DNA from 4 places in the Niveibacterium sp. COAC-50 genome. Region 1 is predicted to be linked to each of the others. Evidence: predicted binding sites of a transcription regulator. Region 1 holds the regulator's gene; each other region holds the start of a gene.
What was found. The regulator sigma-54, encoded in region 1, starts transcription at its own class of promoters, with help from an activator protein. The targets are predictions, from matches to a motif close to TGGCACGCTTNCTGCTNA.

Region 1 (7,540 bases):
CGGTTGTCCTCGTAGATCCGGGCGACGCTAGTTCGCCGCATTCGGGTTCCAGTTCACGAACAGGGTGTGGGCCTCGGACGCATCACTGGCCTGCGCCAGTGCATCGCGGAAGCTGCGGTCGGAGAACATCTGTGCGAGCTCCGATAGCAGTCGCAGGTGGTGCTCGGTGGCGCTTTCCGGCACCAGCAGCACGAACATCAGATTCACCGGCTTGCCGTCCGGGGCCTCGAATGGCACGGGCTGCGCAAGGCGGATGAAGGCACCGACGGCGTCGCGCAGGCCCTTGATACGGCCGTGCGGAATCGCAATGCCTTGTCCAAGGCCGGTGGAGCCGAGCTTTTCACGCGTGAAAAGTGCGTCGTAGACGGCGCTGCGCGCGAGTCCCTGATGGTTTTCGAAGAGCAGGCCAGCCTGTTCGAAGACGCGCTTCTTGCTGCTCGCCTCAAGATCGACGAGCACATTGGACGGCGGCAGCAGCGGGGCGATGAGATTCATGCTTGGGGTTCAGAAATGCACTGCGCGCCCGAAGGCGCGCAGATCCGGGGTCAGCTCATGTTCGGCGCGGGGGCTTTCCGCAAGCTTACGCGCCGGGATTCACTAGAGCGACCGTGATTACGATTCTGCAGATTGGCGCTTGTGCGCCTCGTGGCCGTGATCGTAGGACTTTTCCTTGTGCTTGAGAACCTGCCTGTCCAGTTTGTCCGTCATGGCGTCGATTGCGGCATACAAATCTTCGTCAATGCTCTCGACGAAAATGTCCTTGCCGCGTACATGTACCGTCACTTCCGCCTTTTGCTTCAGCTTTTCCACCGACAGGATCACGTTAACGCTCGTGACGTGATCGAAGTGGCGAATCACGCGATCCAGTTTCGATGTTACGTAGTCGCGGAGCGCGGCGGTAACTTCGAGATGGTGTCCGGTGATGTTCAGGTTCATGATTTATCCTCTCAGATCATCTTGCGCTGGCTGACCGGCGGGATGTTGAGCGACTCGCGGTACTTTGCGATGGTACGCCGCGCAACGACAATCCCCTGCTGGCCGAGAAGCTCGGCAATCCGCGCATCGGATAGCGGTTTTTTGCGATCCTCTGCCGCGACCAGCTGGCGAATCAGCGCACGAATCGCCGTAGCTGAACACGCGCCGCCAGAATCCGTGGCGACGTGGCTGCCGAAAAAATACTTCAGTTCAAGGATACCTCTTGGCGTGGCCATGTACTTCTGCGTGGTCACCCGAGAGATCGTCGACTCATGCAGATCAAGCTGCTCTGCGATTTCGCGCAGTGTCAGCGGACGCATTGCCACGTCCCCATAATCGAAGAACTGCCGCTGGCGGTCAACGATTGCCTGGGATACCCGCAGGATCGTGTCAAACCGTTGCTGCACGTTCTTGATCATCCAGCGTGCCTCCTGCAACTGCCCGGCCAGTGATCCGGCCGAGCCGCGGTTCTGCTGCAGGATTCCGGCGTAGAGCTGGTTGATCCGCAGCTTGGGCATCGCGTCCGGGTTCAGTGTCGCACTCCAGTGGCCGCGCACCTTGCGCACGATCACATCCGGGATCACATATCGCGTCTCGATTGCGGCAAACCGCGCACCGGGGCGCGGATCGAGGCTGCAAACGAGCTGGTGCGCCTCGCGCAGGGTTTCGTCGCTGCAACCCAGATGCCGCTTGAGTCGCACGAAATCCCGCGCGGCCAGCAGCTCCAGATGCTGCTCGACGATGATGATCGCGGCTTCACGCGCAGCGCTCTCAGGCAGCAGGCGCAATTGCAGCTTCAGGCATTCGCCTGGCGAGCGTGCGCCGATGCCCGGCGGATCGAGGTTCTGCAGGTGCGCGAGGGCGATCTGCAGCTCGTCGACGTCAACTTCAAACTCGGACGGCAACAGCTCCAGCAGTTCGTCGAGCGGCTGGGTCAGATAGCCATCGTCGTCGAGCGCTTCGATCATGAAGCGCAGCAGCGCGCGATCGCGGTCCGACAGCGGCATTAGGGCAACTTGTTCATCCAGGTGGTCGCGCAGGCTCGTCTGCGCAGCACGGAATTCCTGGAAATCCGTCTCGTCGTCATCGTCGCGATTGCCGCTGCCGCTGCCGCCGCCTTCGCCGGACCACTCGGTGGGGCCGTCGTCATAGCTGCCGGCATCGTCGAAGCTCGGCTCGCTTGGTTCGGGCGAGGTCTCGGCCGCTTCGGCCGCCGCATCGTTGGCGGTGTCGGTGCGTTCGTCGCCGCTCGGCGCGGTGGCGGATTGCCCCCAGGCTTCCGGGTCCGACTCGGCGTCTTCGCGTTCGAGCAAGGGGTTCTCGAGCAGCATGCGCTCGATTTCGCTGTTGAGCTCCAGTGTCGATAGCTGCAGCAGCTTGATCGACTGTTGCAGCTGCGGGGTCAGCGCGAGCTGCTGGGAGATGCGGAGCTGGAGCGAGGGCTTCATCGTGGGGGTTGCGCGATCAGAGTCGGAAATGCTCGCCGAGGTAAACCTCGCGAACCTTGTCGTTCTGGACGATTTCGTCGGGGCGGCCGCTGGCGAGCACCACCCCTTCGGTGATGATGTAAGCGCGGTCGCAGATGCCCAGCGTCTCGCGCACGTTGTGATCGGTGATCAGCACGCCGATGTTGCGATCCTTCAGGAAGCGGATGATCTTCTGGATATCGATCACCGCGATCGGGTCGACGCCGGCGAAGGGTTCGTCGAGCAGGATCACCTGCGGGTTGGTGGCCAGCGCGCGGGCAATTTCAACCCGCCGCCGCTCGCCGCCCGAGAGGGACATCGCGGTTGCATCGCGCAAGTGCGTGATGCCCAACTCGCCCAGCAGCTCATCGAGCCGCGCGGTGAGTTTGTCCTTCGGCAGCTTCTGCAGTTCGAGCACTGCGAGGATGTTCTCGGCCACCGTGAGCTTGCGGAATACCGAGTTTTCCTGCGGCAGGTAGGACAAGCCCAGATGCGCCCGCTTGTGGATCGGCAGGTGGGTGATTTCCTTGTCGTCGAGGGTGATCGTGCCGCCGTCGGCACGCACCAAGCCAACGATCATGTAGAAACAGGTCGTCTTGCCGGCGCCGTTGGGGCCGAGCAGGCCGACCACCTCACCGCTGCCGACTTCGAAGCCGACATCGCGCACGACAGTGCGTGCCTTGTAGCGCTTGGATAGACCGCCTACCTTAAGCAGACTCATCGAACGGCTCTTTCAACACTTTTCTTACGACCTCCGCGGAAAATCCGCGGGCGGTCAGAAAGCGCGCCTGGCGCGCCCATTCCTTTGCATCGCCCGGCGTACTGCCGAACTTGCGCGCCCACACTGCACGGGCGCGCTCCAGTTCTGTCTCGCCCAACTCACTCGCCAGCGCTTCGGAGATCGTTTCCGGATCCACGCCGCGCTGTGCGAGTTCATGCTGGATGCGTCGCTGGCCGAGCCGGCCGGCACGGCTGCGCACGTAACTTTCGGCAAAGCGGCTGTCGGACAGCAGGCCCAGTTCGCTCATCCGGTCGAGTACCGCTTCGACCGCGTCCGGCTCACCGTGCGCGGCCAGCTTGCGCGCCAACTCGGCCCGGCTGTGTTCGCGCTGCGCCAGCGTTCGGAGCGCGCGGGCCTTCAGCTCGTCGCCGCTCATCGCCAATGTGCCTCGTCGGTTCAGGCCGCGGCGGCTTCCCCAGCCGGCAGTTCAGGTAGGCCCAGTTGTACGCGGATCTTGTTCTCGATTTCGCGTGCGGTTTCCGGGTGCGAGCGCAGGAATTCGCGCGCGTTGTCCTTGCCCTGGCCGATCTTCTCGCCGTTGTATGCGTACCACGCGCCGGACTTGTCGACAAAGCGCTGTTCGACGCCCATGTCGATGATTTCGCCTTCGCGCGAGATGCCCTCGCCGTAAAGGATGTCGAAGTGCGCTTCCTTGAACGGCGGCGCCACTTTGTTCTTCACGACCTTGACCTTGGTCTCCGAGCCGATGACTTCGTCGCCCTTCTTGATCGTGCCGGTGCGGCGGATGTCCAGACGCACCGAGGCGTAGAACTTCAGCGCATTGCCGCCCGTGGTGGTTTCGGGGTTGCCGAACATCACGCCGATCTTCATGCGGATCTGGTTGATGAAGATGACCATGGTGTTGGTGCGCTTGATGTTGCCGGTCAGCTTGCGCAGCGCCTGCGACATCAGGCGGGCCTGCAGGCCGGGCAGTTGATCGCCCATCTCGCCCTCGATTTCGGCCTTCGGCGTCAGCGCGGCGACCGAGTCGATCACGACGATATCGACGCTGCCAGAACGCACCAGCATGTCGGCGATCTCAAGCGCCTGCTCGCCGGTATCCGGCTGCGAGATCAGCAGGTCGCCGACGTTGACGCCCAGCTTCTGCGCGTAGGACACGTCGAGCGCGTGCTCGGCGTCGATGAAGGCGGCCACGCCACCCATCTTCTGCATCTCGGCAATCGCCTGCAGCGTGAGGGTCGTCTTGCCTGACGATTCCGGGCCGTAGATCTCGATCACGCGGCCACGCGGCAGGCCGCCAATGCCCAGCGCGATGTCCAGCCCGAGGGAGCCGGTCGACACCGCCTGGATGTCCGATTCCACTTCGCCATCGCCCATCCGCATGATGGAGCCCTTGCCGAACTGTTTTTCGATCTGGGCCAGCGCGGCCTGAAGTGCTTTCGCCTTGTTGTCGTCCATGGGGTTTCCTCGATTCGTTGGAAACGATTATGGCACAGAGATTGCGTGCGTCTCGGTCGGGCGCGTGCAGGAAAACATGGCACACTTCCGCCACTTCACCCGGCGCGCGTTTCGCGGGCCCGCGAGACCAATCCGATGCCCGAACTGCCCGCCGAACTGCCTCTGTTTCCCCTGCACACCGTACTTGTTCCCGAAGCGCGATTGCCGCTCAAGGTATTCGAGGTGCGCTACATGGACATGGTCAAGGCGTGCATTCGGGACGGCAGCAGTTTCGGCGTCTGCCTGATCGAAGAGGGCGAGGAAACCGGCGCGCCGGCAACGCCCGCCCAGGTCGGCACGAGCGCGCGCATCGTCGAGTGGGACATGGATCAGCCCGGCATCCTGCAGATCGTGGTGACCGGCGAGCGCCGGTTTCGCATCGCTCAGGCCGTCGCCCAGCCCGATGGTTTGCTCAGGGCTGTAGTCGAGTGGGTGCCGGAGCCGGAAGTGCAAGCGCCGCCCGAAACGCTGGCCGATACCCTGCCCTTGTTGCAGGCGGTGGTTGCCGACGCGGGTGAAAAGGCGATTCCGGCGCCGCATCGTTTCGACGACGCGGCATGGGTGGGGTACCGCTATACCGAAATCCTGCCGATTCCGGTCAAGGCCAAACAAAAGTTGCTTGAGTTGGACGACCCACTGATGCGCTTGACGATCATCCAGCAGTTCCTCGTTCAACGCGGTCTGCTCAAGCAGGACGCCTGACGGCGTCGCGCGACCGGGGACGTATCGGCACCGCTCGCCCAGCCCCCAGTCGGGCGCCGTCGGACCGACCTGGCTGCCGTTTTCCTAGAGGCTATCGAGCAGGCGTCGCACTGGCGTTGGCAAACCCAGCGAGTCCCATTCATGCGGTGCGGCCCAGCGCCAGGCGGGGTCGCGAATGCCTTCGCCGCTCACATCGATTAGTTGGGGCTCCAGCGTTAGCCGGAAATGCGTGAAGGCATGTCGTAGCGGTGGCAAGGGCGTTGCTACCCCGTTTGCGCGCAGCCCGAGCGTCAGCGCATGGGCTTCGGCGTCGAGCTCGTCCGGGATCTCCGGCAATGCGTACAGGCCACCCCAGATGCCGTGTGGCGGGCGCTTCTGCAACAGCACCGCGCCATCATTGCGGGCAATCAGCACCCGACTCTGGCGCTCCGGCACAACACGTGTTGGGCGCGGCGTCGGCAGTTCAGCTTGGCGACCCTGCTGACGCGCCACACAGCTGCCGGCAACCGGGCAATCCGCGCAGCGTGGCCGGTTGCGGGTGCAGACCGTGGCGCCCAGATCCATCAATGATTGGGTATAGGTGTCGACGCCCTGCGCGGGCAGCAGAGATTCTGCGAGCGCCCACATCGATTGCTCTACCGCTCTTACGCCAGGAAAGCCTTCGATGCCGAAGTGGCGCGCGAGTACCCGCTTCACGTTGCCGTCGAGAATGGCTGCGCGTTCGCCGAAGCAGAACGCTGCGATCGCCGCGGCCGTCGAGCGGCCGATACCCGGAAGTTCCGCGATCGCGCTGGCCGATTGCGGAAAGCGGCCGCCGTGCATGCGCGCAATCTGTTGCGCCGCGGCATGCAGGTTGCGCGCACGGGCGTAGTAACCGAGCCCGCTCCATAGCGCGAGCACGTCGTCGACCGGTGCGGCGGCGAGGGAGGCCAGATCGGGAAAGCGTGCCAGGAAACGCTGGTAGTACGGGATCACCGTATCCACCTGCGTCTGCTGCAACATGATCTCGGATAGCCACACGCGATAAGCGTCGCGGCTGGCTTGCCAAGGCAGATCGTGACGGCCATGCGCCCGCTGCCATGCGATCAGCGTGTCCGCGAACTGGCTCATCGCACGCTCTCCGCACGCCGTGTGCCAAAGCTCAGCCAGAGCAGCGCGAAGAAGGGCCAGAAGCTACCGACGAGCTCCGTCAGGCCGTGGAAGTTCAGCACATGGCCTTGCTGCCGGATGCGCGTCATGGCATCCCAGTAGGGGTTGTCCGGTGCGAGGTTGACGAGCGCGGTGGCCGTCATCAGCGCGAGGCCGATCAGCGTATGCCGGGTATGCACACTGGCCCGCCAGAACAACGCCAGCAAGGCGACCCCAATTGCGAGCCCCCGCAGCCCGCCGGGGGTCGCCCAGTGCCACGGCTGCGCGGGAACCAGGAAGAGCGAGCTGGCGAGCGTCTTCACGCCGATGCCCGCGAGCAGCACGGTGGCGGCCAGCAGCAGCGAGGGCGAGCGCATCGCGTGCCGCGCCAGCAAGCCAATCGCCACCGCATTGGCCGCCGTCAGCGCGAGCTCAACGCGCAGGAAGCCGTGGCCGCTCAACACATAGCTGGGCGTCAGGTCGATCAGGTTGCGCAGGTCGCCATTTGCGAACAGATAGCTGCTGGGGTTCAGCAGCGACACCCACCACAGGCCGACCACCAGCAGGCCGAACCCGCCGGTGCGGCCGGGCAGGATGCGGCGTTCGCGCCAGCGCGCGAGCGCACCGTTGTCGTCGAAGACGCGGCCGAAACGCAGCGCGAGGATCGCGCCAAGCAGGCCGCCGGCACTGTTGGCGAAGAGGTCGATGTTGCTCGCGACGCGTGTTGGCAAGTAGTTCTGGATCGTCTCGATCGTCAGGCTCAGCAGCGTCGCGGCGATCCACACGATCAACACCCGCCGCCCCGGCGGCATGCCGCGCGACATCACCGTGCCCCATGCGAAGCCGATCGGCGCAAAGCCGAGCACGTTCAAGCCGATATCAAGGCCGGTGAAGTAGCGGGGCCAGGGTGCGACGAGAAAGTCGAAGGGTCCGACGCCGATCGAATGCCAGCCGGAAAACGGGTGCAGACAGGCATACGTCGTCAGCAGGGTGACGGCGATGGCGAGATCGCGCGGAAGATGATTTCGAT
Region 2 (7,540 bases), on a different contig from region 1:
TTCCGCAAGCGCGATGGCGAGACCGGCGGCTATCTGGTCGATGCGATCCTCGACAAGGCAGGCCAGAAAGGCACCGGCAAGTGGACCTCGCAGTCCGCACTGGATCTGGGTGTGGCCCTGCCCTTGATCACCGAGTCAGTGTTCGCGCGCTGCATTTCCGCCTTGAAGGATCAGCGGGTGGCTGCGAGCGCGGTGCTGGCTGGCCCTGCCGCGGCACCGTTCGAGGGCGATCGCGCGGCCTTCGTCGAGGCGGTTCGCCGCGCGCTGTACCTGTCGAAGATCATCTCCTACGCGCAGGGCTTCGCGCAGTTGCGCGCCGCTTCGGACGAGCACGGCTGGGATCTGCAATACGGCGAGATCGCGAAGATCTTCCGCGCCGGCTGCATCATCCGCGCCCGCTTCCTGCAGCGGATCACCGATGCCTACCAGGCGAATCCGGCGGTGGCGAACCTGTTGCTGGACCCATACTTCGCCGGCATCGCAGCGGACTACCAGGCCGCCTTGCGCGAGGTGGTGTGCCATGCGGTGCGGGCCGGTGTGCCGGTGCCGACCTTCGCATCGGCGGTGGCGTATTTCGACAGCTACCGTTCGGCGCGCCTGCCGGCCAACCTGATTCAGGCGCAGCGCGACTTCTTTGGTGCCCACACTTACGAGCGCACGGACCGCGCCGGCATCTTCCATTCTGATTGGCAACACGCATGAGCAACCCGAACCCGCGCACCGTCAAGTGCCCCACCTGCAGCCAGCCCGTTGTGTGGGCGCCCGAGAGCCGTTGGCGCCCGTTCTGCTCGGAACGCTGCAAGCTGATCGACCTTGGCGCGTGGGCGGACGAGGCTTATCGCGTACCCGGGCGGGAACCGCTGGCGGACGATCTGCCGCCGGGCGCTGACCCGCGCAACTGAAGCGTCGCAGCTTTAGCGGGCTGCGCTGCTTTTTGCGAGCTTGCGCCGGGCGAGCGCATCCACCAGATCCGGCAGCAGCAGCCTGAGCCAGCGGCCGAACTTGCCCTGGCCGGTCATCACGCATTCGCGGCTGCGCCGTGTCATCGCGCGCAGGATCAGGTTGGCGCAGGTCTCCACCGGCATCGCGCGGCCCTCGTCCAACCCGCTCTTGCCGGCGGGTTTGCCGTCGGCGCCGTAGCCTCGGTAGCGGATCTCGGTCGCCACCACGCCGGGGTAGGCGATCGTGACACCCACGCCCTGCGCCGCCACCTCGATCCGCAGGGCCTCGAGGAAACCGGTCATCGCGAACTTGCTCGCGCAGTAGGCGGTGCGCCCCGGCACGCCGAAGAGCCCGGCGAGGCTTGATACGCCGACGACCTGGCCATGTCGCGCGAGGATATGCGGCAGCGCATGGCGCACGCACCACAGCGTGCCGAAGTGGTTCACGCGCATCATGTCCTCGTACCAGCCGAAGTCGCTGACCTCGCTGATCATCGCGTGGCCGGATACGCCCGCGTTCGCCACCAGCACGTCGATGCCGCCGAAGCGCTCGACGGCCTTGCGTGCCAGCGCCGCGCAATCGGCTTCGATCCCCACGTCAGTCGGCACGCACAGCACCAGCGCGCCGAGCGCGCTGCACTGCTTGCCGACCGCAGCGAGTTTGTCGGCGTTGCGTGCAGCGAGCACGAGTTTGGGCCGCTGCGACGCGAGCTGGCGCGCGAGTTCCGCGCCGATGCCGTCGGAGGCGCCGGTGATCACCACCACCTTGTCGGTGTAGCGCGGTTTCATGGGGCGCTGCGGTGCCAGACACTGCGAATCGCCGCGATGCCGTGGGCGCCATAGCCACGCGCGGCATCCATATCGGTCGCGATCAGACCGCCGATTGCAAACGCCGGCATCGGCAGATCGCGCGTCAGCATGTGGAAGGCGCCCCAACCAATGCCGCTTGCGCCCGGGTGTGTCGCCGTAGGCAGCACCGGGCCGAGCAGGGCGTAGTCGAGTTCGAGGCGGGCGGCTGCTTCGAGGTCGGCGCGCGTGTGGCACGAGGCGCCGACCCAGTCGAAAGCCGGCCGCTCGGAAAGCTCGGCGAGCTGCGCCGCACGCAGATGCAGCCCGTCGGCGCCAACTGCCGCAGCCAGGGCGGCGTCGCCGTTCACCACTGCGAGGGCGCCGTGTGCATGGCAGCGCGCCACGCTCTCACGCGCAAGCTGTTCGCGCGCTTCCGGCGCGAGGGTCACGTCGCGGATCTGCACCAGTCGCAAGCCGGCAGCGAGCGCGGCATCCAGCGCGGCGAGCTGGGCGTCGATACCGATCTCCGCGGCGTGGGTAACGCCCATCGTGCGCGGCAGGCGCAGCGATTTGAGGATCGGTCCATTCGCCGGCAGCATCGGCGACACGCTGAGGGCATCGGCCCGTTGCCATTCGAGCGCCGAGTGCACATGGTCGTTCGGTGTGCCGGACCACTCCGCAACCTCGAAGAAATGCAGCCGCACATGCGCGTGCTCGTACAGGTGTTCGCGCGTGATCCACGGATTTGCGCGCTTGACCGTGATGCCAAGTTCCTCTTCCAGTTCACGCACCAAGGCGGCCTGGGCGGATTCGCCCGGTTCGACCTTGCCGCCCGGGAATTCCCAGTAACCGGCATAGAAGGTGTCCGGCGCGCGCTGACCGAGCAGGAAACTGCCATCAGGCCGCGTGATCACGGCGGCGGCCACTTCAACGCGTTTGCGCATCGCTACTCCCGAAGAAACGCGCCTGCAGCCAGGCGCCGATGAAGATGCCTGCGAGTGCCCACAGCAGATCGAGGTTGCCGAGCCCGAGCCCGGCAATCGCCGGGCCGGGACACACGCCGCAGAGGCCCCACCCAGCGCCGAAGATCGCAGCGCCGATCACGGTGCGGCGCGAGAATGGCGTCTGCCGCTTTTCAAAGAAGGCGCCGGCGAGCGGGCGGGCCAGCAGGCGAGGGCCGATCTGATAGGCGAGCAGGGCGACGATGACCGCGCCGCCGAGCACCAGCAGCAAACCAAGATCCTGAAAGCGCAGGAAGGCGAGCACCACCTCAGGCTGCGTCATGGTCGCGAGTGAGAGACCAAATCCGAAGACCACCCCGCAGAGGAGTGCGATGACCAGCCGGCTCATGGCAGCACCCCGAAGTGCGCGGCCAGTTGGGCGACGACGATTGCGGTGCTGAGGAAGGTGACTACGGCAACGAGCGAGGGCCAGCGCAGCGACGCGAGTCCGCAGATGCCATGGCCAGCGGTGCAGCCATCGCTGAGGCGCGCACCAAAGCCGATCAACAGGCCGCCGGCAAGCATGAGCCAGGGCGGTACGCGGGTGCTGGCGCCGAAATGCCCGAGGCTCGCAGCGAACAGCACGCCGCCGAGGACCAGGCCGGCCGCATAGGTGAGGCGCCAGCTGCGGCTCTCCAGCAGCTTGGCCTGGTGCAGCGCGGGTAGGCGCGATACCCAGGAGAGGCTGGCGCTGAAGAAGGTCGACAGCCCGCCGACGAGGCCCGCGAGCAGATAGAGCGCGCCAATCGCAGTACCGATCAGCAGCCCGCCGGCGAGGTAATGCCAGGGGCCATTCGGGAACAGGGTCTCAATCATCGGATGCTGCATGGTGGGTTGAAGAAGTGCCGGGCGTGGCGCGGCCTGCTACATCGCGTGCGAACTGCCAGGCAACCCGCCCGCTGCGCGAGCCACGCATCAGCGCCCACTGCAGCGCCTCGGTCCGCGTGGCCTCGTTGGCGATCTGTGCGTCGGCCACGCCGAAGGCGCGCAGCCAGTGGTACACCACCGACAGGTACTCGTTCTGGCCGAACGGGTAGAACGAGATCCACAGACCGAAGCGTTCCGACAGCGAGATCTTCTCCTCGACCGCCTCGCCCGGATGCAGCTCGTCGCCCACCTTGTGCGTCTGCAGGTTTTCGGCGAAGTATTCCGGCATCAGGTGGCGGCGATTGCTGGTGGCGTAGATCAGCAGGTTGTCCGGCGGTGCGGAGAGGCTGCCATCCAGCACGCTTTTCAGCGCCTTGTAGCCGGGCTCGGAGTCCTCGAAGGACAGGTCGTCGCAGAAGACGATGAAGCGCTCGCGTCGTCCCGCCACGAGATCGACGATTTCGGGCAGATGCAGCAGATCGCTCTTGTCGACTTCGATCAGGCGCAGGCCGCTCGCTGCGTACTCGGCCAGCATCGCCTTGACCAGCGAGCTCTTGCCGGTGCCACGCGCACCCGTGAGCAGCACATTGTTGGCGCGGCCTCCACGCACGAACTGGCGGGTGTTGGCGTCACAACGCGCCTTCTGGTCTTCGATGTCCTGCAGATCGGCCAGCCGTATGCGGTGCGGGTGATGCACCGGCTCAAGCCAGCCGCGTCCGTTGCGGCTGCGCCAGCGATGCGCCGGCGCACTCCAGTCGGGCGGTGGCGCCTTCGGTGGCAGCACCGATTCGAGCCGGTCGATCAGCGCCTCGGCGCGCGCGATCAGGTGTTCAAGGTTGGCCATCGCGGTGCGTCTCTCCGGGGTTCTTGTTTTCGATGCGCGCGGGGTCCTTCTTCGGCCAGGTGGCCCACACGATGATCAGCAGCAGTGCGAGCGCGACGCCCGCCTCAAGAAATATGACCCACATGCCACATGGCCCCGCGCGTGAGAGAAAGGGGGCGACGGTTATACTGGCCCGCGCCACGAACTCACAAGTTTAGCCGAACGATGCTTCGCACCCGCCCCGCCTTGCATACCGCTGTTCCCGTGTTGCTTGCCCTGCTGTCCGCGTGTGCAACGGTGCCGGAGACGGCGCCCACCGCCGCCGAATGCCCGGCCTGCCCGGTTTGCCCGACCGTGCCGGAGAAGCCGCCCGAGAAGCCCAAGGCCGATCCGCTGCAGCCGGCAAGCTGGAGCGACCTGCCGGGCTGGGGCGCCGACGATGTGTCGCAAGCCTGGGTTGCGATGCTTTCCTCATGCCGGGCCATGAAGGCGCCCGCGTGGCAGGCCAGTTGCCAGGCGGCCCGCGAGTTGGGCGAGAAACCCAGCGCCGCTGCGGTGCGCGCCTTTGCCGAGCGCGAATGGCAGCCGTGGCGGGTGGTGAACCCGGATGGATCGAACGAGGGTTTGATCACCGGCTACTACGAGCCGCTGATCCGCGGCAGCCGCACCCGATCCAAGTCGTACGACACGCCCGTCTATGCGGTGCCGGACGACTTGCTGATCATCGATATGGGCGAGATCTATCCAGAGTTGAAGAACATGCGGCTGCGCGGTCGGCTGGAGGGCCGCAAGGTGGTGCCCTACTACTCGCGAGCGCAAATCGAGGCCCGCCCGGACAAGTTGGGCGACAAGGTTCTGCTGTGGGCTGCCGACCCGATCGATTTCTTCTTCCTGCAGGTGCAGGGCTCCGGCCAGGTGCAGCTGGCGGATGGCAGCCGTGTTCGCATTGCCTATGCCGACCAGAATGGCCATCCGTATCAGTCGATCGGCCGCTGGTTGATCGACAAGGGGGAGTTGAAGCTCGAGCAGGCGGGTATGGAGGGCATCCGCAACTGGGCGCGTACTAACCCCGGTCGGCTCACTGAAATGCTCAATGCGAACCCGAGTTTCGTATTCTTCCGCGAACAGCCGGCGAACGGCGATGGCCCGAACGGCTCGCAAGGTGTGCCGCTGACGGCGGGGCGATCGATTGCGGTGGATACGCGCAGCGTGCCGCTTGGCGCGCCGGTGTTTCTTGCAACGACTGCGCCGGGCACTGACAAACCGATGCAACGGCTCGTGGTGGCGCAGGACACCGGGGGTGCGATCAAAGGCGGCGTGCGCGCGGATTTCTACTGGGGGTTTGGCGCTGAGGCCGGCGCGCAGGCCGGCAAGATGCGCAGCCGTGGCCAAATGTGGGTGCTATGGCCGAAGGGGCAGACCCCTCCTGGGGCGAAGCCAGGCACCTGACTCGTGCGCAGGAGCGATGCAATGCACGACGACGGTGCAATTTCATCGCTCATGCACCGCGCCAATGCGTTGCATGCATGCTGCAGTCAGCCGAAATGGCGTAAGTTATTGATTTTATAGTAAACGCCAAATTGGTGCGGTTGTTGCTTGTTGGTGCGCCATCTCGTTATGGAGCCCCTCATGGAGCAACTCAAGACATCCAGCGACGTTCTATTCGTTCTGCTGGGCGCCATCATGGTGCTGGCGATGCACGCCGGCTTCGCGTTTCTGGAACTCGGCACGGTGCGTAAGAAGAACCAGGTCAACGCCCTGGTCAAGATCCTCACCGACTTCGCCGTATCCACGATCGCGTATTTCTTCATTGGCTACGGCGTCGCCTACGGCATTCACTTCTTCACTGGCGCGGAGACGTTCGTCCAGCGCGGCGGTTACGACCTGGTGAAGTTCTTCTTCCTGCTGACTTTCGCTGCGGCGATTCCGGCGATCGTGTCGGGCGGCATCGCTGAACGTGCGCGCTTCCTACCTCAGCTGGGCGCGACGTTCCTGATCGTCAGCTTCGTTTATCCGTTCTTCGAAGGGATCATGTGGAACGGCAACTTCGGCGTGCAGAAATGGTTCGAAGCGGGCTTTGGCGTGCAGTTCCATGACTTCGCCGGCAGTGTGGTGGTGCACGCGGTGGGTGGCTGGATTGGCCTGGCGGCAGTGCTGATGCTCGGCGCTCGCCGCGGTCGCTACAACAAGGATGGCGCTGTTGCCGCGCACCCGCCTTCGAATATTCCGTTCCTCGCCCTCGGCGCCTGGATTCTGGTGGTCGGCTGGTTCGGCTTCAACGTCATGAGCGCGCAGACGATGGACAAGATCTCCGGTCTGGTCGCGGTGAACTCGCTGATGGCGATGGTTGGCGGCACGCTTGCAGCATTGGCTGCCGGCCGCAACGACCCGGGCTTCGTTCACAACGGTCCGCTTGCCGGTCTGGTGGCGGTCTGTGCGGGGTCTGACCTGATGCATCCGATCGGTGCCCTGTTCGTGGGTGCAATTGCGGGCGGGCTGTTTGTGTGGATGTTCACGCTGACGCAAAACCACTGGAAGATCGACGATGTGCTGGGCGTGTGGCCGCTGCATGGCCTCTGCGGCGCTTGGGGCGGTGTTGCGGCTGGCATCTTCGGCAGCAAGGCGTTTGGTGGCCTGGGCGGTGTCAGCCTGCCGGTTCAAGTGTTCGGCACGCTGGGCGGCATCGTTGTCGCGCTGGTGGGCGGGGCGGCGGTGTATGGCTTGCTCAAGCTGGTCGTTGGAATTCGCCTCGATGCCGAGGAGGAATTCAACGGCGCTGACTTGTCGATCCACAAGATCTCGGCGACCGCGGAACGCGAAACCCTTTGGTAGTGGTGATCGGAAGAAAACTAGGTCTGTCGGACGAGAACAACACCCGTCCGAATATAGTAGTTCCACCAATGAAGAGCCCGGCATGTGCCGGGCTTTTCAATTTGTAGGCGCTTGTGTGTATTTCGGAAGCGATCGTGGAAGGTTCGAGGCTGTTCCGCGGGGGCGGCCAGAGTGACGCCGACCGCTGCACGAGCACGTGTCGGATGTTCTTGGGCTGGCTTTCACTGCTGGGCGGTCACTCTTCTGGGTTCTCGAAATGCCGTTGCGACGACACCAGTGATCCCTAT
Region 3 (7,540 bases), on a different contig from region 1:
ACGTTGGTCCAACCGTAGGCCATCGCGAGGCTGGGCGCGAAAAGCGCGGCCAGCACGGTGCCGGAGTTGCCGGCGCCCGCGATGCCCAACGCGGTGCCCTGGTGCTCCGGTGGATACCAGCGCGAGGCGAGCGGCAGCGCTACGGCGAAGGAGGCACCGGCGACACCGAGGAAGCCGGCGAGGATCAGTACTTCGTGGTAGCTCGTGATGCCGTGCTGCCATGCGAAGAACAGTGCGCCCATCACGACAACCTGACCGATCGCGCCGGCCATCTTGGGCTTGAGTTGGTCCACCAGCACGCCCATCACGATGCGCAGGAAGGCGCCGGTCAGGAGCGGTGTGGCGACCATCAGACCTTTCTGCGCAGGCGTGAGCGCGAGGTCCTTGGCGATCTGCACGCCGAGCGGGCCGAGCAGTACCCACACCATGAAGGCGAGATCGAAGTAGAGGAAGGCGGCGAGCAGTGTCGGCGTGTGGCCGGCCTTGAGGAATGCAGTCTTGTTCATGATCTCAGCCCAGTTGGGTGTAGAGCGCGGTGAGTTTGTCCATCGCGTCCAGAATGTTCTCGGAGGTGGTCGCGACGTTCTGGTCGTGCTCGCGTGAGTCACCGGTTTGCGAAATCGCCTCGTCGAAGAACTGCCACTGCGTGTCCGCCAGCGCGAGCCAGTTGCGCACCTCGGCGCTGTTCTGCGGTGCGGCCTTCAATTGCGCAAAAGCGGCGATGAAATCGGCACGCGACTTCTTCAGGGCGGCGGTGGTCTCTGGCGCATTGAGGCCGGCGCGTTCGAAGAAGTAGAACTTCGCCATGCGCTGCGAGAGCATCCGCTGCCGCCCCGAGAGGTTCACCAGCGTGCCGATCGGCGTCGCCTGCAGCTTTTCAAGCTGCTGCGTGCCCTCATGCGCGGTGGCGAGCACCTGCTCGTTGAGCTTGGCGACGGTGGCGAGGCCTGCGGCGTTCGGTGCGGCGGTGACGGCCGCGCGGTAGCTGCCCCAAAGCGCGGCGAGCTTTTCGTAGGTGGCGGCCGCCTCGGCACGATCCTTGGCCGCGGTGAAGCGGCGCAGGTTCGCGAGTTGCTCATCGAAGCGGGTCGCCGACGCTGCGAGCAACTGCTGCGCTTGATCCACCTTCACGCCGAGCAGTTGCTGTGCGTAACACTTGGCCATGCGCTGCGACAGCATGCGCTGGCGCCCAGCCTGGTTGATGGCTTCGAGCATCGAGAGGCCGCTGTCCTTCGGGGGGGCGGCCATCGCGTTCGACAGGAGGGCGGCCGGCGCGAGGCTGGCCGCGGCGATGATCAAGTGGCGACGCGTGCGATCCATGTGCCGTGTCTCCGCTTTCGATCAGGCGTTGAGCCAGACCACGCCGTCTTCGAGTTTCGCGGCGAAGGGGCGGGTGCAGCCCACATCGGGCGCCACCGCTTCGCCACTGTCGAGCCCGATCTTCCAGCTGTGCAGCGGGCAGGTGACCGTCTTGCCATGCACGATGCCCTGCGACAGCGGGCCGCCCTTGTGCGGGCACTTGTCGTGCAGCGCGAAGACTTCGTCGTCCGAGGTGCGGAAGATCGCGATGTCGCCGTGCTTCGTGCCGCGCACCACGCGCGAGCCGAGCACCGGGATTTCGTCGAGCGTGCACACACGCTTCCAGTCGATTGCTGTGTCCATGACGGCTGTACTCATGAATGAAGATCCTCTCTGGCGCCACGGCCCGTGGGGCGCGAGGCGCGGTGCATTCGGGTGGGGACGGGCGCAGGCCTGCTCGGCTGCGTCGTCGCTCACGGGCTCACTCGCCCGTGTCGTCACATTCAAACCAGTCTTCCCATTCGCTCATGGCGGCTCTCCTTACGCGACGACGGCAATCGGGATGTAGGGGCGCTTGAGCGCACCCTCGGTACGTTCCTGCCACGGGTCCTTGTAACCCTGCAGGGCAAACAGCAGGCGCTCATGCAGCGCGCGGCGGTTGGCGGCGTCTTCGACGACCTTGCTCTTGACGTAATCCAGCCCCACGCGCTGCACGTAGTGCACCGTGCGCTCGAGGTAGTAGCCCTCTTCGCGGTAGAGCTGCAGGAAGGCGCCGGAGTACTCCATCACCTCCTCGTCGGTCTTCACCTTGGCGAAGAACTCGGCCACCTCGGTCTTGATGCCGCCGTTGCCGGCGACGTAGAGCTCGTAGCCGGAATCCACACCGATCACGCCGACGTCCTTGATGCCGGCTTCGGCGCAGTTGCGCGGACAGCCGGAGACAGCGAGCTTCACCTTGTGCGGGCTCCACATGCCGAACAGCATCTTCTCCAGCTTCACGCCCATGCTCATCGAGAGCTGCGTGCCAAAGCGGCAGTGCTCGGCGCCGACACAGGTCTTCACCGTGCGGATCGACTTGCCGTAGGCGTGGCCGGAGACCATGCCGGCCTTGGCGAAGTCCGCCCACATCAGCGGCAGGTCTTCCTTCTTCACGCCGAGCAGGTCGATACGCTGGCCGCCGGTGACCTTCACCGTGGGCACCTTGTACTTGTCGGCGGCGTCGGCGATGGCGCGCAGTTCGTCCGGCGTGGTGATGCCGCCCAACATCCGTGGCACGACCGAGTAGGTGCCGTCCTTCTGGATGTTGGCGTGAGCGCGTTCGTTGATGAAGCGGCTCTGCGGGTCGTCCTGCGCTTCGTGCGGCCAGGTCGAGATCAGGTAGTAGTTGAGTGCCGGACGGCAGCTTGCGCAGCCGTTCGGCGTCTTCCACTCCATGAAGTGCATCGCCTGCGGAATCGTCAGCAGCTTGTTGTCGCGGATCGCCTTGCGCACTTCGCCGTGGGACAGATCGGTACAGCCGCAGACCGCCTTGTTGTTCGAGTCGGCCGGCGTGTAGGCGCCACCCACGGTGGAGGCCAGGATCTGCTCGACCAGACCGGTGCAGGAGCCACAGGAGCTTGATGCCTTGGTGTGCTTGCGCACTTCGTCCAGCGTGAAGAGGCCCTGCGTCTTGATCGCCTTGACGATGGTGCCCTTGCACACGCCGTTGCAGCCACACACCTCCGCCGTGTCCGGCAGGCTGGCGGCGCTGTTGGCGCCCTTGTGGCCCACGTCACCCAGATGCGATTTGCCGAACAGCAGGTGGTCGCGGATGTCATGCACATCCTGCGCATCCTTCATCAGCTGGAAGTACCAGGCGCCGTCGGCGGTGTCGCCGTACATCACCGCGCCGACAATCCTGTTCTCCTTGATCACCACCTTCTTGTAGATGCCCATGCCGGGGTCGTGCAGCACGATGTCCTCGGTGCCTTCGCCGCCCATGAAATCGCCAGCCGAGAACAGGTCGATGCCGGTGACCTTCAGCTTGGTGGAGGTCACCGAGCCCTGGTAGCGGCCGATGCCGAACATCGCGAGGTGGTTCGCGCAGACCTTGGCCTGCTCGAACAGCGGCGCGACGAGGCCGTAGGCGGTGCCGCGGTGGTTCGCGCATTCGCCCACCGCGTAGATGCGTGGGTCGTAGGTCTGCAGCGTGTCGTTGACGACGATGCCGCGGTTGCAGTGCAGGCCCGCCTTCTCGGCCAGTGCGGTATTCGGGCGGATGCCGGCGGCCATCACGACCAGATCGGCCGGGATCGTCTCGCCATCCTTGAACTTCACCGCCGCGACGCGGCCCGACTCCCCGGCGATCAGCTCGGCCGTGCTGGCGGCAAGGCGGAACTGCATGTTCTTCGCCTCCAGCGCCTTCTGCAGCATGCGCGCCGAGGTCGGGTCCATCTGGCGTTCCATGATCCATTCGCCGATGTGCACCACGGTCACGTCCATGCCGCGTAGCGCGAGGCCGTTGGCCGCCTCCAGGCCGAGCAGGCCGGCGCCGATCACCACCGCGTGCTTGTGTTTCGCCGCGGCGTCGATCATCTCGTCGGTGTCCTTGATGTCGCGATACGCGATCACGCCCGGCAGATCCTTGCCCGGCACCGGCAGGATGAAAGGCGTCGAGCCGGTTGCGAGGAGCAGGCGGTCGTACTCGGCTTCGGTGCCGTCGTCCGCGATCACCTTGCGGTTGATGCGATCGATGGTGACGACGGTCTTGCCGGTGTGCAGGGTGATGCCGTTGTCGCGGTACCAGTCCCAGTCGTTGAGGATGATGTCCTGCACGGTCATCTCGCCGGCGAGCACCGGCGAGAGCAGGATGCGGTTGTAGTTCGGGTGCGGCTCGGCCCCGAACACGGTGATGTCGTACATGTCCGGTGCGAGCTTGATCAGCTCTTCGAGCGTGCGGCAGCCGGCCATGCCGTTGCCCACCATCACCAGTTTGAGTTTGCGCATGTTGCATCCCTCGACGAAACGCGCACGGCCAGCGGCCATGCAGAAAGTGTTTGCGTTCGTGGGGATCTACGCTGATCCGTGCGGCGGCCGTCGTTGGCCGCGCTTGCCACCCGGAAGGCCATCGTGGCCCTGCGGTGGATCATCGCGAAACTGCAGCGGCGGCCTTCGGTGGCGCCCGGCATGCGGCGGATGATCCGGTCGGTACTTCCCTAGCAATGCGCGTGCCTGACGCACGGCGCCCGCCGGATCGGGCTTTCCGTCCAGCCAACGGAATGTCAGCGGGCCGCCACGGCGCACTTGCGGTGCGCCGTGGTCGATTGTGGTGCAGCGCGGTTGCGGCGATCAGCGCGGGGGATCTGCGACAAATCCGGGGAAGGCCTGCGGCGTCGTTGGCGTGACATACGCGCGCCGGATCACGCCGGCGGCAAGCAGGTTGGCGTAGCTGTCGTAGCGGATCTGCACGATCTCGTCGGGTGTGCTGCGCGCGCGTACGAACTCGGTGTAGCTGCTCGGTGCGTATTCACGCTCACCGTGTCCGGTGCCGAGGCTTTCGGCCTTTTGCGCGCCCATGTCGCTCGCCGCTGGGGCGGCGGATTCGGCGCTGCGGGCGGTTGCGGAGGGCATCGCCAGCGGCGGTGGCGCGACGCGCTCGCGGAACACGGCCGCACCGATCACACCCACGTTGTCCGGGCGGCCGGTGCGGGCTGCGTACGATTCCGGCAGGGCCGAGAAATAGAACGCCGCCGTCTCGGCCATGTTCTTGCGCCAGCCGACAATCTCTGCGCTTGCCCAGGGTTCCAGCACATAGCCGGTCTGGGCGACTGCGGCGGTCTCGCCGCTGATCGCGTTGACGCCATCGACCGACAGCACGACCAGCACCCGGTTGCCGCTCTGATTGATCAGGCGTAGCGCATAGCGCTGGCCGGGCGTGCCGGCAACGTAGCGCACGCCGCGGTGAGTGTGGGTCTGGATCGGTGTGGCCCGCTCGCGGTCGATGACTTCAAGTTCGACCAGCGAAGCAGTGGCGCTGTGGCACCCGAGAAGGGCCCACAGCAACAGGGTGGGGGTGAGGCGTGGGATGGTCATGATGCAGCTCCGGTGGGTGGTGACACCCACTTGAACGGAGCTGCATCGGAATTCGGGTTAGCGCGTGTGCTGCGTTCGCGTCAGTTTGCGAAGCGGCTGCGTTCGCGGCGCTGCAGCAGCACCGTCAGCGCCATCACGAAGATGGCGGCAAACCACAGGCCTGCCCAGTTCGCGATCGACAAACCGAGGAAGGTCCAGTCCACCTTGGCGCAGTCGCCGCTGCCCTGGAAGATCATCGGCAGTGCCTGCCCGAGCGGGAAGCTGTTCATCATGAACTCGAGATCCGGCCCGCACTCCACATACTTGGGCGGAAACCATTGCAGCCAGCTCTGCCGCGCGGCGATGCCGAAGCCGGTCGCAGCGGCGAGCCCAATCAAGCCGGCATACAGCTGCCCGCCACGGCCACGTGGGTTATGCAGCGCGGCGATGAGCGCGAACAGCCCGACTACGACAAAGGCGTAGCGCTGCATGATGCACATCGGGCAGGGCGCCACGTGTTTGAGCGTTTGCAGCACCAGACCGGTGCCGAGCAGGCCGAAGCAGAGGAGCGCGATAGCGGAAAAGCGCTGGCGTTGCGAGAAGCGGGTGATCATGGCGGGGGTGGTTTGTACGGTTTGGCCGAAGCAAACCGTGGATTGTACGACGCCTTGCGCAACGGCGCGGATTTGTCATATTCGGCAAATCCGCGCCGTTGTCGGGGCGTGTCGGGCCTGGCGACGGGGTCGCCGGGTGACCGGCTCAGGTCAGGCCGATGCCTACGGCGACCATGGCGCGCGCGTGCATCAGGTCGCGTGCATGGCCGGTGGCATACAGGCAGGCCGCCAGCTGGTTCGAGAGCGGCGTCGGCGTTGCGCGCCGGCCTTCCATGATCTCCCGGATCAACTGCGCAACTGCGTCCGGATCGTTCGGGTCGCAGCGCAGCGGCAGCGGTGCCCAGCCTGTCGGCTCCTCGTCGTAAAGCACGTTGGCTTCACCGTGCCGCAGCCAGGCGATGCGGGGGCGGCGCTCGGCGCTGGCGCAGGACTCTCCGTCCGGCGCGTGCATCAGCATCGCCTCGGCGCCCATATCGAGCAGCAGGTCGTGCAGCGACGAGATCGCTTCAGGCTGGCTGGCGCAGATCAGGCGCAGGCTGTGGTCCGGCATCGGATCGATCAGCTTGGCGACCAGGTGGCCGACGTGGCGGGCGCCCAGCTCGTCCCGCAGCAACAGCAGCGCGTCGAGTTCCGGCGCGAGCAGGCGGGTCGGCACGACCGCGAGGTTGTGCAGCGCAAGCGATTCGGCCGCTTCGGCGAGCGTGGTGGCATGCGGCCGCCCGAGCCTGCGCAGCACATCGAAGCTGGGCGGCAGGCGCCCCTCGCCGAGCGAGCCATGAACCAGCACCGGCACGCCGGTTTGCGCGAGTCGCAAGGCGAGCGCGGGCATCAGGTTGGGCTGGCTGTGGCGGCTGGCGTAGGTCGGGATGATCGCGACGCGGCGCGAGCCATGCGGCGCCTGCATCGAAATCGTGTGTTCGCCGAGTGCTTCGGCGAAACCGAGCAGTTCGTCGATCGTTTCGCCCTTCCAGCGCAGCGCCATCAACAGGGCGCCGAGCCGCACCGGCGACACGGTGCCGGACAGCATGCGTTTGAACAGGGCGTAGGCTTCGTCGCGTGCGAGGTCTTCGCACAGCGTTGGACCGCGCCCGATTTTCGTGAGCGCGTTGGCAACATCCATCACGCGAACCTCCAGGGGTAGAGAGTGCTTGGCGAGCGTTCTTGTTGTTGTCGATGCGGACTGCCGGGATCGCCGGCAGCCGCACCGGGGAACGGCGTCGTCCGGGGTAACCGTGCGACGCCGCGGCATTTCATTCGGGCTGCCCCATCGAGGCCAGCCGCTTGAGTTCGGGTACGCACGAGCCGCAGTTGGTGCCGCAGCGTGTGCGCGTCTGCAAGGCTTCGAGCGATTCGCCGGCCTTGAAGGCCGCAACGATGTCGCGCTCGGCTACGTCGAAACAGTTGCACACCACCTTGCCGCGCTGCTGCTGCCCGGCGGGCGGTTGCGTCAGCGGCGCGAGCAGCCACTTGCGCGCTTCGCCGGCCGGCGTGCCCTGGGCCATCATGTCCTGCAGCCAGCCGGCGGCTTTCGCTTCGCCGACCAGGCGCACGGCACTGAGCGTATCGCCATCGATGCG
Region 4 (7,540 bases), on a different contig from region 1:
AGCGGAAGGCCGTTGGCGAAGGTCTGCAGCAGAGACACGCCACGTGAAAGCTCGGTCTTGGCCTGGCCCAACAGCGATGCGCTGGTGTAGGCATCCGGCACGCTGCCACCGAAGGTGAGCTGCAGCGATTCGATCCAGCCGGGGGCATGCGCGCCGGTGAGCCCGATCGGCGCCACCCAACCCGTCATCACGACCGGGAAGGACACCAGTAACGCCACCCGCGCCACCATCGCCGGGTTGAACAGGTTGCAGCCAATACCGCCGAAGACCTGCTTGCCGATCACCGTGGCAAACACTCCGCCAACAAGACCCAGCCACCAGGGCGCCCAAGGCGGCAGCGAAACGGCGAGCAGCCAACCCGTGAGCAGCGCAGAACCATCGGTCAGCGTTGCCACGACGGGCTTGGCCATCAACCGCAGGCACAGCGCCTCGCCCGCCAGCGCTGCGATTACGGTGATCAACCACAGGTTGAAGGCCGGCCAGCCGAAGTACCAGAAGCCGCAGGCGGTTGCCGGTGCGAGTGCCAGCATCACCTTGAGCATGACGTGCGTGACGCTGCCAAGTTGCCCCGCGTGCGGTGAAGCCGCCACCGACGGCAAGGCGGAAGAAGCGAGCATGTTCATGAGGGCATCTCCTGTGCACCGGACGCCGCTGCGGCCGCCTGCTGAGCGGCCCGCGCGGCTTTGCGCTTGGCCGCGGCTTCGGCGCGTTCCCGCGCGTCGCGCTCAAGACGTTCGCGGCGCGCGTCTGCCAACTCGCGGGTGAGCGCGTTGCGCTTCTTCTGCTGCGCCCGGCTCCAGATCACGCCTTTGGCGTGCTGGAACGATTGCACCAGCGGCAGATTGGATGGGCAGACGTACGCGCAACAACCACAGGCCAGACAATCGTCAAGTTGCAGACTGGCGGCACCGTCGTAATCTGCAGCGCGCACGCGTGCAGCAATTTCCAGTGGCTGCAGACCCATCGGGCAGGCCTTGACGCACGAGCCGCAACGAATGCAGGCGGAAGGTGCGGGCCGCGCGATTTCTGCTGCAGTGAGCGCGAGCACGCCGCCGCAGGCCTTTACCGTGGGCACCTGGGCATGCGGCAGCGCAAGCCCCATCATCGGTCCGCCCATCACGAGGCGGGCTGGCGTTTCCTTGAGGCCGACGAATGCCAGCAGGTCCTCGACGAGCACGCCGACCGGCGCCAAAACGTTGCCTGGCGCGGCGACCGCCCCGCCATTGACGGTGACGATGCGGCGATAGAGCGACTCGCCATGGCGCAGCGCGCGATGTATCGCCGCACAAGTGCTGACGTTGTTCACCAGCACGCCAATGCTCGCAGTGCGCGCCCCGGCCGGGACCTGTTTGCCGGTAAGCACTTCCACGAGCTGGCGATCGGACCCCATCGGGTAGCGCGCCGGCACCGGGCAGATGCGGATCGCGGCGTACGGCCGCGCCGCTTCGCGCATCGCAGCAATCGCTTCCGGCTTGTTGTCTTCGATGCCGACCAGCGCGGTGCTTGCACCGACTGCATGCATCAGGATTCGCACCCCGTCGATCACCTCGTCGGCCCGATGCCGCATCACGCTGTCGTCACTCGACAGGTAGGGCTCGCACTCGCCGCCATTGATCACCAGCGTGTTGACCTCAAGCTTGCGGCCGAGCTGCGCCTTGGGTGCCGACGGAAAGGTCGCACCACCGAGTCCGACGATGCCGGCATCGGCGATGCGTCGCGTGACTTCCGCCGGATCAAGCGCGAGCGGGTCTTCGACGCCTGCGGTGGCAAACGCGCGGTCCTCGCCATCGAGCGTGATCGTGATCGCGTCGAACGGAAGCCCCGAGGGATGCGGTGCGGTCACTGGCCCGATCGCGCTCACGACGCCTGACGACGGTGCATGCACGGGTGCGGAAACACTGCCCTGCGCTGCAGCTATCATCTGGCCACGAAGCACGATGTCACCGACAACCACCACTGGCTTGGCAGGCGCCCCGACATGCTGTAACAGCGGCACACACAGCTTTGCCGGCAAGGGCATCACACGCAGCGGCACGTCGGCGGCCGGGCGTTTGTGGTCGTCGTGCGGATGCACCCCCCAACGCCCACCGTTGAGTTTTTCAAGTAGGCCCATTCACGTCATCCTCAGGCGAAGCTCGGCGCTGCCCAGTTCCATTCCTGCAAGCTCTGCGGCAACGGGCGCAGGCTGATCGCACCCGTCGGGCAGTCCGACACGCATACACCGCAACCGGTACATGCCTGGTGCAACACCCCATGAATCTGCTTGCTGGCGCCGACGATGGCATCCGTGGGGCAGTTCTTCATGCAGCGCGCGCAGCCGATGCAGATGTCTTCCTGCACATCGGCGATCTTCGGGCTGTAATCGCCCGCTGCGCCTGCGTCGAACGTAATACCCAGTTTCTCGGCGATTGCCTGGGCCAGCGAAGCCCCACCACCCGGACACACGTTGGCAGGCGCGGACCCGGCCACGAGCGCCTCAGCGGCAGCAGTGCATCCAGCGAGCCCGCACTGGCCACAGTTGGTACCCGGCATCATCGCGGCAAGCTCGCTGGCGACTTCGTTGCCTTCAACGGCGAAGAAGCGCGAAGCGACGCCGAGCAACACGCCCAGCACCAACCCAAGGGTCGAGAGAATGAATATCGGCGCAAGCATCGTCACCTCCGTCAGTTGAAGTTGAGACCGGCAAACCCCATGAACGCGAGGGCCAGCAAGCTGGCCAGCACGAAGCTGACCGGCGGCCCGTCGAGCAGCTTGGGCACACGGGCGAGCGCCAGCCGCTCACGCAGGCCGGCGAACATCAGCATCGCGAGCGTGAAGCCCAGCGCCGATCCGAAGCCGTAGACCACGCTCTTGACGAAGCTGCCACCGTCCTGAACGGTAAGCAGCGCGAGGCCGAGCACGGCGCAGTTGGTCGTAATGAGTGGCAGGAAGATGCCCAGCGACTGGTACAGCGCCGGCATCGTCTTCTTTATGACCGCCTCGATGAACTGAACGGTCGCGGCAATCACGACAATGAATGTCAGGATGCGGAGAAATTGCAGCCCGAGCGGAAGCAGGATGAAGTGATCCAGCACCCAGCTCGCCGCCACGGCAACCGTAATGACGAAGGTTGTCGCAAGCCCCATGCCGAAGGCACTGTCCATGCTCTTCGACACCCCCATGAATGGGCACAGGCCAAGGAACTTGGTCATCACCACGTTGTTCACCAGGGCGGTGCCGACCAGAAGAATCAGGTATTCACTCATGCGGGTCGAAGCCTCCTGCCCCGCTTTCGCATGGAGCGTGCCAAGTCGATGCACGGCGCACCGGGGCAGTGCGCCAATGCCCCGCCGGCCCTTGTGTGTGGCGCGTTCGGGGCTGGTGCCGCGCCAACGTCGTTCGCAAATTCACGTGTCAGGGATGCAACAAACCGACGTTGCGTTGTGACGAATCCTCACAACGACACCAGCATTTGACGTCGCTCAAGCGCGGTGGCGGGGCGCGGATTTTCGGCACGGTTGCTGCATTGCGGTAGGCGAGCGTTCAAACGAGGCCCACCATGCCAGAGCAGAAGAAGACCGCCGCCACGAAGAAGGCCGCACCGGCGGTTGCCCGGAAGATTCCTGCCGCGCTATTCCGTGCCGCAGTCGAACAGGCCGACATCGCGATCTCGATCACCGACCCGCGCGCACGCATCGAATATGTGAACCCGGCGTTCACACGCGTCAGTGGCTACAGCGTGGGCGATGCCGTCGGGCAGCATCAGTCGATCCTGTCGAACCACACGACGCCTCCCGACGTGTACAAGTCGATGTGGCGCCGTATCACCGCCAAGGAAACATGGACCGGGCGTCTGGTGAACCGCCGCAAGGACGGCGCCCCTTACCTGGCCGATCTCACCGTCACGCCGGTGCTGGACGAGGCGGGCCAGATCACCCATTACCTGGGCCTGCAACGCGACATCACCGCGCTGCACAAGCTCGAATGCGCAGTGCGCAACCAGAAAGCGCTGATCGAGTCGGTCGTCGACGGCGCCCCGCTGGTGCTCGCCCTGCTGGATATTGGTGACCGCGTCGTGCTCGACAACCTCGCCTACAAGGCGCTGATGTCCGACCTCGGCATGGCCGAGCCGGCCAAGGTGCTGCTGGACGCGATCCGCAACGAACTGGGCAGCGGTTTCGGCCCCTTCAAACCCGGCAGCCACGCCTTCCTCGACCGCCAGGTGCGGCTCGACCGCCCGCACTGGCGCTCACCGCGCTGGTTCTCGTGCTCCGCCGTGTGGGTCGCGGCGGATAGCGATGAGGCGGACGACTTCTATGCCAGCAAGGGAGAAGCCTTCTTGCTTCTGGTGGCCACCGATGTGAGCCGGCAAGTGCAGGAGCAGGAGAAGGCGCGCATCGCTGCCTTGCAGGCTGTGATGGCCGAGGAAAGCCGCCAGCAAGCGCTGCGTGAGAGTCTGTCCGCCGCGGTGTACCAGATGGAGGGGCCGCTCAACATTCTCGGCTCGGTCGTCAACATGATGGGCCGACGCGGCTGCGACCCGGCCCAGGCGGCACTGGCAGATGCGCTCAAGGCGGGCCAGACCGCGCTTGAGACCCTGCGCAGCGCGATTCCGGCGCGCGCGCAAGAGGCCAGCACAGCGGTCAACCTCAATGAAGTGGTGCGCGATGTGCTGGATCTCTCTGCCGTTCGGCTGCTCACTGCCGGCGTATCCGTGAGCTGGCAGCCTCAGCTTGTGCTGCCGGCCATCCAGGGCTCGCCGACGCGTCTGAGGGCGCTGCTCAAGGCGCTGGTCGACAACGCGATCGAGGCGATGAACATCAAGGGTTGGCGGCAGCGCGAGCTCAACATCAGCACCCGTACGCTGCACAGCAGCCTGGAAGTGCGCGTCGAGGACAGCGGCCCTGGCCTTCCGGACGAACTGCGCCTGAAGGCCTTCGAGCCCTTCTTCAGCACAAAGAAGCAGCAGGGCAATCACCTCGGCACAGGGCTGGCCGCCGCTCAGCAGGTGGCGGTGGATCACGGGGGCAGCATCGAGTTGGGTAATGCGGCAGGCGGTGGCTGCACCGCGCTGCTGGTGTTGCCCCTGCTCCGCCACGCGTCGGCATCGATGACGCCGCTCAACAGTCGCGAGATCGGGTAAGGCCATGGACACCGAAGGCGCACTCCACCGAATTCAACTCGAAACCCTCTACCGCGTCAGCGTAATCCTCTCGCGCACCCTCGACGTCAAGCAGGCACCGCAGGAGGTGCTGCGGGTCCTCGAAGAATCCGCCGGCCTGACGCGCGGCATGATCAGCGTGCTGGATTCCGATAGCGGAGAACTGGTTGTCAACGCCTTGCAAGGTGTCGAAGCAGAGGACTTCGAGCCGGTCCGCTACCAGGCTGGCGAGGGCGTGCTCGGGCTGATCCTCGAAGAAGGCAAGACAGTCGCCCTGCCCTCCATCGCGAGCAATCCGCGCTTCCTCAACCGGCTTGGCATCTACGAACGTCGCCTGCCCTTCATCGCGGCACCGATCCACGTTGGTGGCACCTTGCACGGCGCGCTCGCGGTGCAGCCGAACCGCCTTGACGATGGGCAGCTCGCGGTACGCGCACGCTTCGTCGAGATGGTCGCCAACCTGATCGGCCAGAGCGTGAAGCTCTCGCTCGACGTGGCGCATGAGAAGGAAACGATCGCCGAAGAGCGTGACACCTTGCGGCGTGCGGTGCGCGGCCAGCACGGCTTCGACAACATGGTCGGCCACTCGGCAGCGATGCGCCGCATCTTCGAGCAGATCCGCATGGTGTCGAAGTGGAACACCACCGTGTTGATCCGCGGCGAAACCGGCACCGGTAAGGAGCTGATCGCGAACGCCATCCACTACAACTCGCCCCGCGGCCGCGGCCCCTATGTGCGACTGAACTGCGCATCGCTGCCGGAAAACCTGCTCGAATCGGAACTCTTCGGCCACGAGAAAGGCGCCTTCACCGGTGCCGTGGCGGCACGCAAGGGACGCTTTGAAATGGCCGACGGCGGCACGATCTTCCTCGATGAAATCGGCGAGATCTCGCCCGCCTTCCAGGCCAAGCTGCTGCGCGTGCTGCAGGAGGGCGAGCTGGAGCGCGTTGGCGGTGGCCGCACGATGAAGGTCGACGTGCGTGTCATCGCGGCGACGCACCGCGATCTGGAAGACGCGGTGGACGATGGCAAGTTCCGCGAAGACCTTTACTTCCGGCTCAACGTGATGCCGATTACCGTGCCGCCGCTGCGCGAGCGGCTCGAAGACGTGCCCGAGATCGCCCGCCATCTGATCGGGCGTGTCGCGACTGCACAGGGCCGGCCGCTCGACCTAAGCGAAGCGGCCATCACGCGCCTGATGCAATACAACTGGCCCGGAAACGTCCGTGAGCTGGAGAACTGCCTAGAGCGCGCCGCGGTCATGTCGGAAAGCGGCCACATCGATGCCGACCTGATCCGTATCGACCGCCAGCGCGAGATGGCCGCCGTGGCCGCCGCCAACCGGATCGACCTGGACGACCCGACGCTGGATGAACGCGATCGCGTGATCGCCGCGCTGGAGCAAGCCGGCTGGGTGCAGGCCAAGGCAGCGCGCCTGCTCAACATGACACCGCGCCAGATCGCTTACCGCGTGCAAACATTGGGGATCGAGGTGAAGCAGTTCTGAGCACCGCCGGTCATTCGCGCGCCGAAAATGCCTTCGAGAAGTGCGGCACCAGGAAGCGGGCCGGAAAGCTTGTGGGCATCGCGTGCGTTGCATCGATCAGTACGAACTCGTGCGCGATGCCGCGCGCCGCCAGCGCTTGTGAAAACGCCTTGCTGCCGCTGACGATCCAACCATACTCGTCGTCTTTCCCAACCACGATCTGGATCGACTTCAGCCGCGCTGCTTGCGCAAGGTAGGCGTCGATCTTTTCCTGCGGGGCGCCGAAGCCGTGCTCCCAGTTTGCAACGATGCGCTCATCTTCCGGTGAGCCGTCAAACACCGGGATCTCGGCATACGGACGCGGAAGCGCTGGGTTGGGCGAGAAGGCGGCGCCATAGGCACGCTTGATCTCGGTGTTCCAGCTCTCCCAGGCGGCCTTGATCTGGCCCGGCGCGACCAGACCTGGCGCAAACGCCAGAACCGACTGATACACATCGGGGTGGCGCAAACCAAGGTGGATGGCGCCGAAACCGCCCATCGACGCCCCGGCAATACCACGTCCGGCAGGCGCCGCAATCGTGCGCAGGTGCGAGTCCGCCCACCCCACCAGCTCTTGCACGATGTGGTCTTCCCAGCGGCCGCTTGCAGCCGAGTTCACGTAGAAGCTCCCGCGCAGGCTGTTGGTACCGTCGGCCTCAATCACAATGAACGGGGTGGTGCCGGGTTTGCGCATCTCTGCATCCAGCACGTCCTTGAAGTAGGCCAGAAAGCCCATTCCGCCACCGAAGCCGTGCAGGTAGTAGACCACCGGGAAGCGCCGCTCAGCCTCCTCGAAATAGGTGGGTGGCAGATACACCGAGAAGTAGCGCGTCGGGCCATCCTTCAAGGCGCCGTCATTCACGGCCGGCGATCGC

Region 2: the regulator sigma-54 is predicted to act here: its motif matches at 5,940-5,957, upstream of HH302_RS21360 (ammonium transporter).
Region 3: the regulator sigma-54 is predicted to act here: its motif matches at 4,494-4,511, upstream of nirB (nitrite reductase large subunit NirB).
Region 4: the regulator sigma-54 is predicted to act here: its motif matches at 3,271-3,288, upstream of rsxA (electron transport complex subunit RsxA).

Annotation. Positions count from the first base shown of each region.
Region 1 covers NZ_JABCJM010000002.1:551,345-558,884, reverse strand. The annotation lists gene hprK (HPr(Ser) kinase/phosphatase) at 1-41, opposite strand, end outside; gene ptsN (PTS IIA-like nitrogen regulatory protein PtsN) at 28-495, opposite strand; gene hpf (ribosome hibernation-promoting factor, HPF/YfiA family) at 613-936, opposite strand; gene HH302_RS10050 (RNA polymerase factor sigma-54) at 948-2,423, opposite strand; gene lptB (LPS export ABC transporter ATP-binding protein) at 2,440-3,162, opposite strand; gene recX (recombination regulator RecX) at 3,149-3,598, opposite strand; gene recA (recombinase RecA) at 3,619-4,641, opposite strand; gene HH302_RS10030 (LON peptidase substrate-binding domain-containing protein) at 4,777-5,382, shown strand; gene mutY (A/G-specific adenine glycosylase) at 5,467-6,492, opposite strand; gene HH302_RS10020 (VanZ family protein) at 6,489-7,540, opposite strand, start outside.
Region 2 covers NZ_JABCJM010000009.1:99,598-107,137, reverse strand. The annotation lists gene gndA (NADP-dependent phosphogluconate dehydrogenase) at 1-702, shown strand, start outside; gene yacG (DNA gyrase inhibitor YacG) at 699-902, shown strand; gene HH302_RS21395 (SDR family oxidoreductase) at 915-1,730, opposite strand; gene HH302_RS21390 (Nudix family hydrolase) at 1,727-2,674, opposite strand; gene HH302_RS21385 (DUF6691 family protein) at 2,658-3,080, opposite strand; gene HH302_RS21380 (YeeE/YedE family protein) at 3,077-3,547, opposite strand; gene HH302_RS21375 (ATP-binding protein) at 3,540-4,442, opposite strand; gene HH302_RS21370 (hypothetical protein) at 4,429-4,566, opposite strand; gene HH302_RS21365 (murein transglycosylase A) at 4,647-5,870, shown strand; gene HH302_RS21360 (ammonium transporter) at 6,051-7,253, shown strand.
Region 3 covers NZ_JABCJM010000001.1:286,762-294,301, forward strand. The annotation lists gene HH302_RS01260 (NarK/NasA family nitrate transporter) at 1-506, opposite strand, end outside; gene HH302_RS01265 (type IV pili methyl-accepting chemotaxis transducer N-terminal domain-containing protein) at 511-1,320, opposite strand; gene nirD (nitrite reductase small subunit NirD) at 1,342-1,650, opposite strand; gene nirB (nitrite reductase large subunit NirB) at 1,840-4,284, opposite strand; gene HH302_RS01280 (hypothetical protein) at 4,627-5,370, opposite strand; gene HH302_RS01285 (disulfide bond formation protein B) at 5,451-5,963, opposite strand; gene ybiB (DNA-binding protein YbiB) at 6,109-7,083, opposite strand; gene HH302_RS01295 (nitrate reductase) at 7,214-7,540, opposite strand, start outside.
Region 4 covers NZ_JABCJM010000003.1:223,664-231,203, forward strand. The annotation lists gene HH302_RS14135 (RnfABCDGE type electron transport complex subunit D) at 1-623, opposite strand, end outside; gene rsxC (electron transport complex subunit RsxC) at 620-2,113, opposite strand; gene HH302_RS14145 (RnfABCDGE type electron transport complex subunit B) at 2,125-2,652, opposite strand; gene rsxA (electron transport complex subunit RsxA) at 2,664-3,245, opposite strand; gene nifL (nitrogen fixation negative regulator NifL) at 3,539-5,122, shown strand; gene nifA (nif-specific transcriptional activator NifA) at 5,127-6,647, shown strand; gene HH302_RS14165 (alpha/beta hydrolase family protein) at 6,658-7,540, opposite strand, start outside.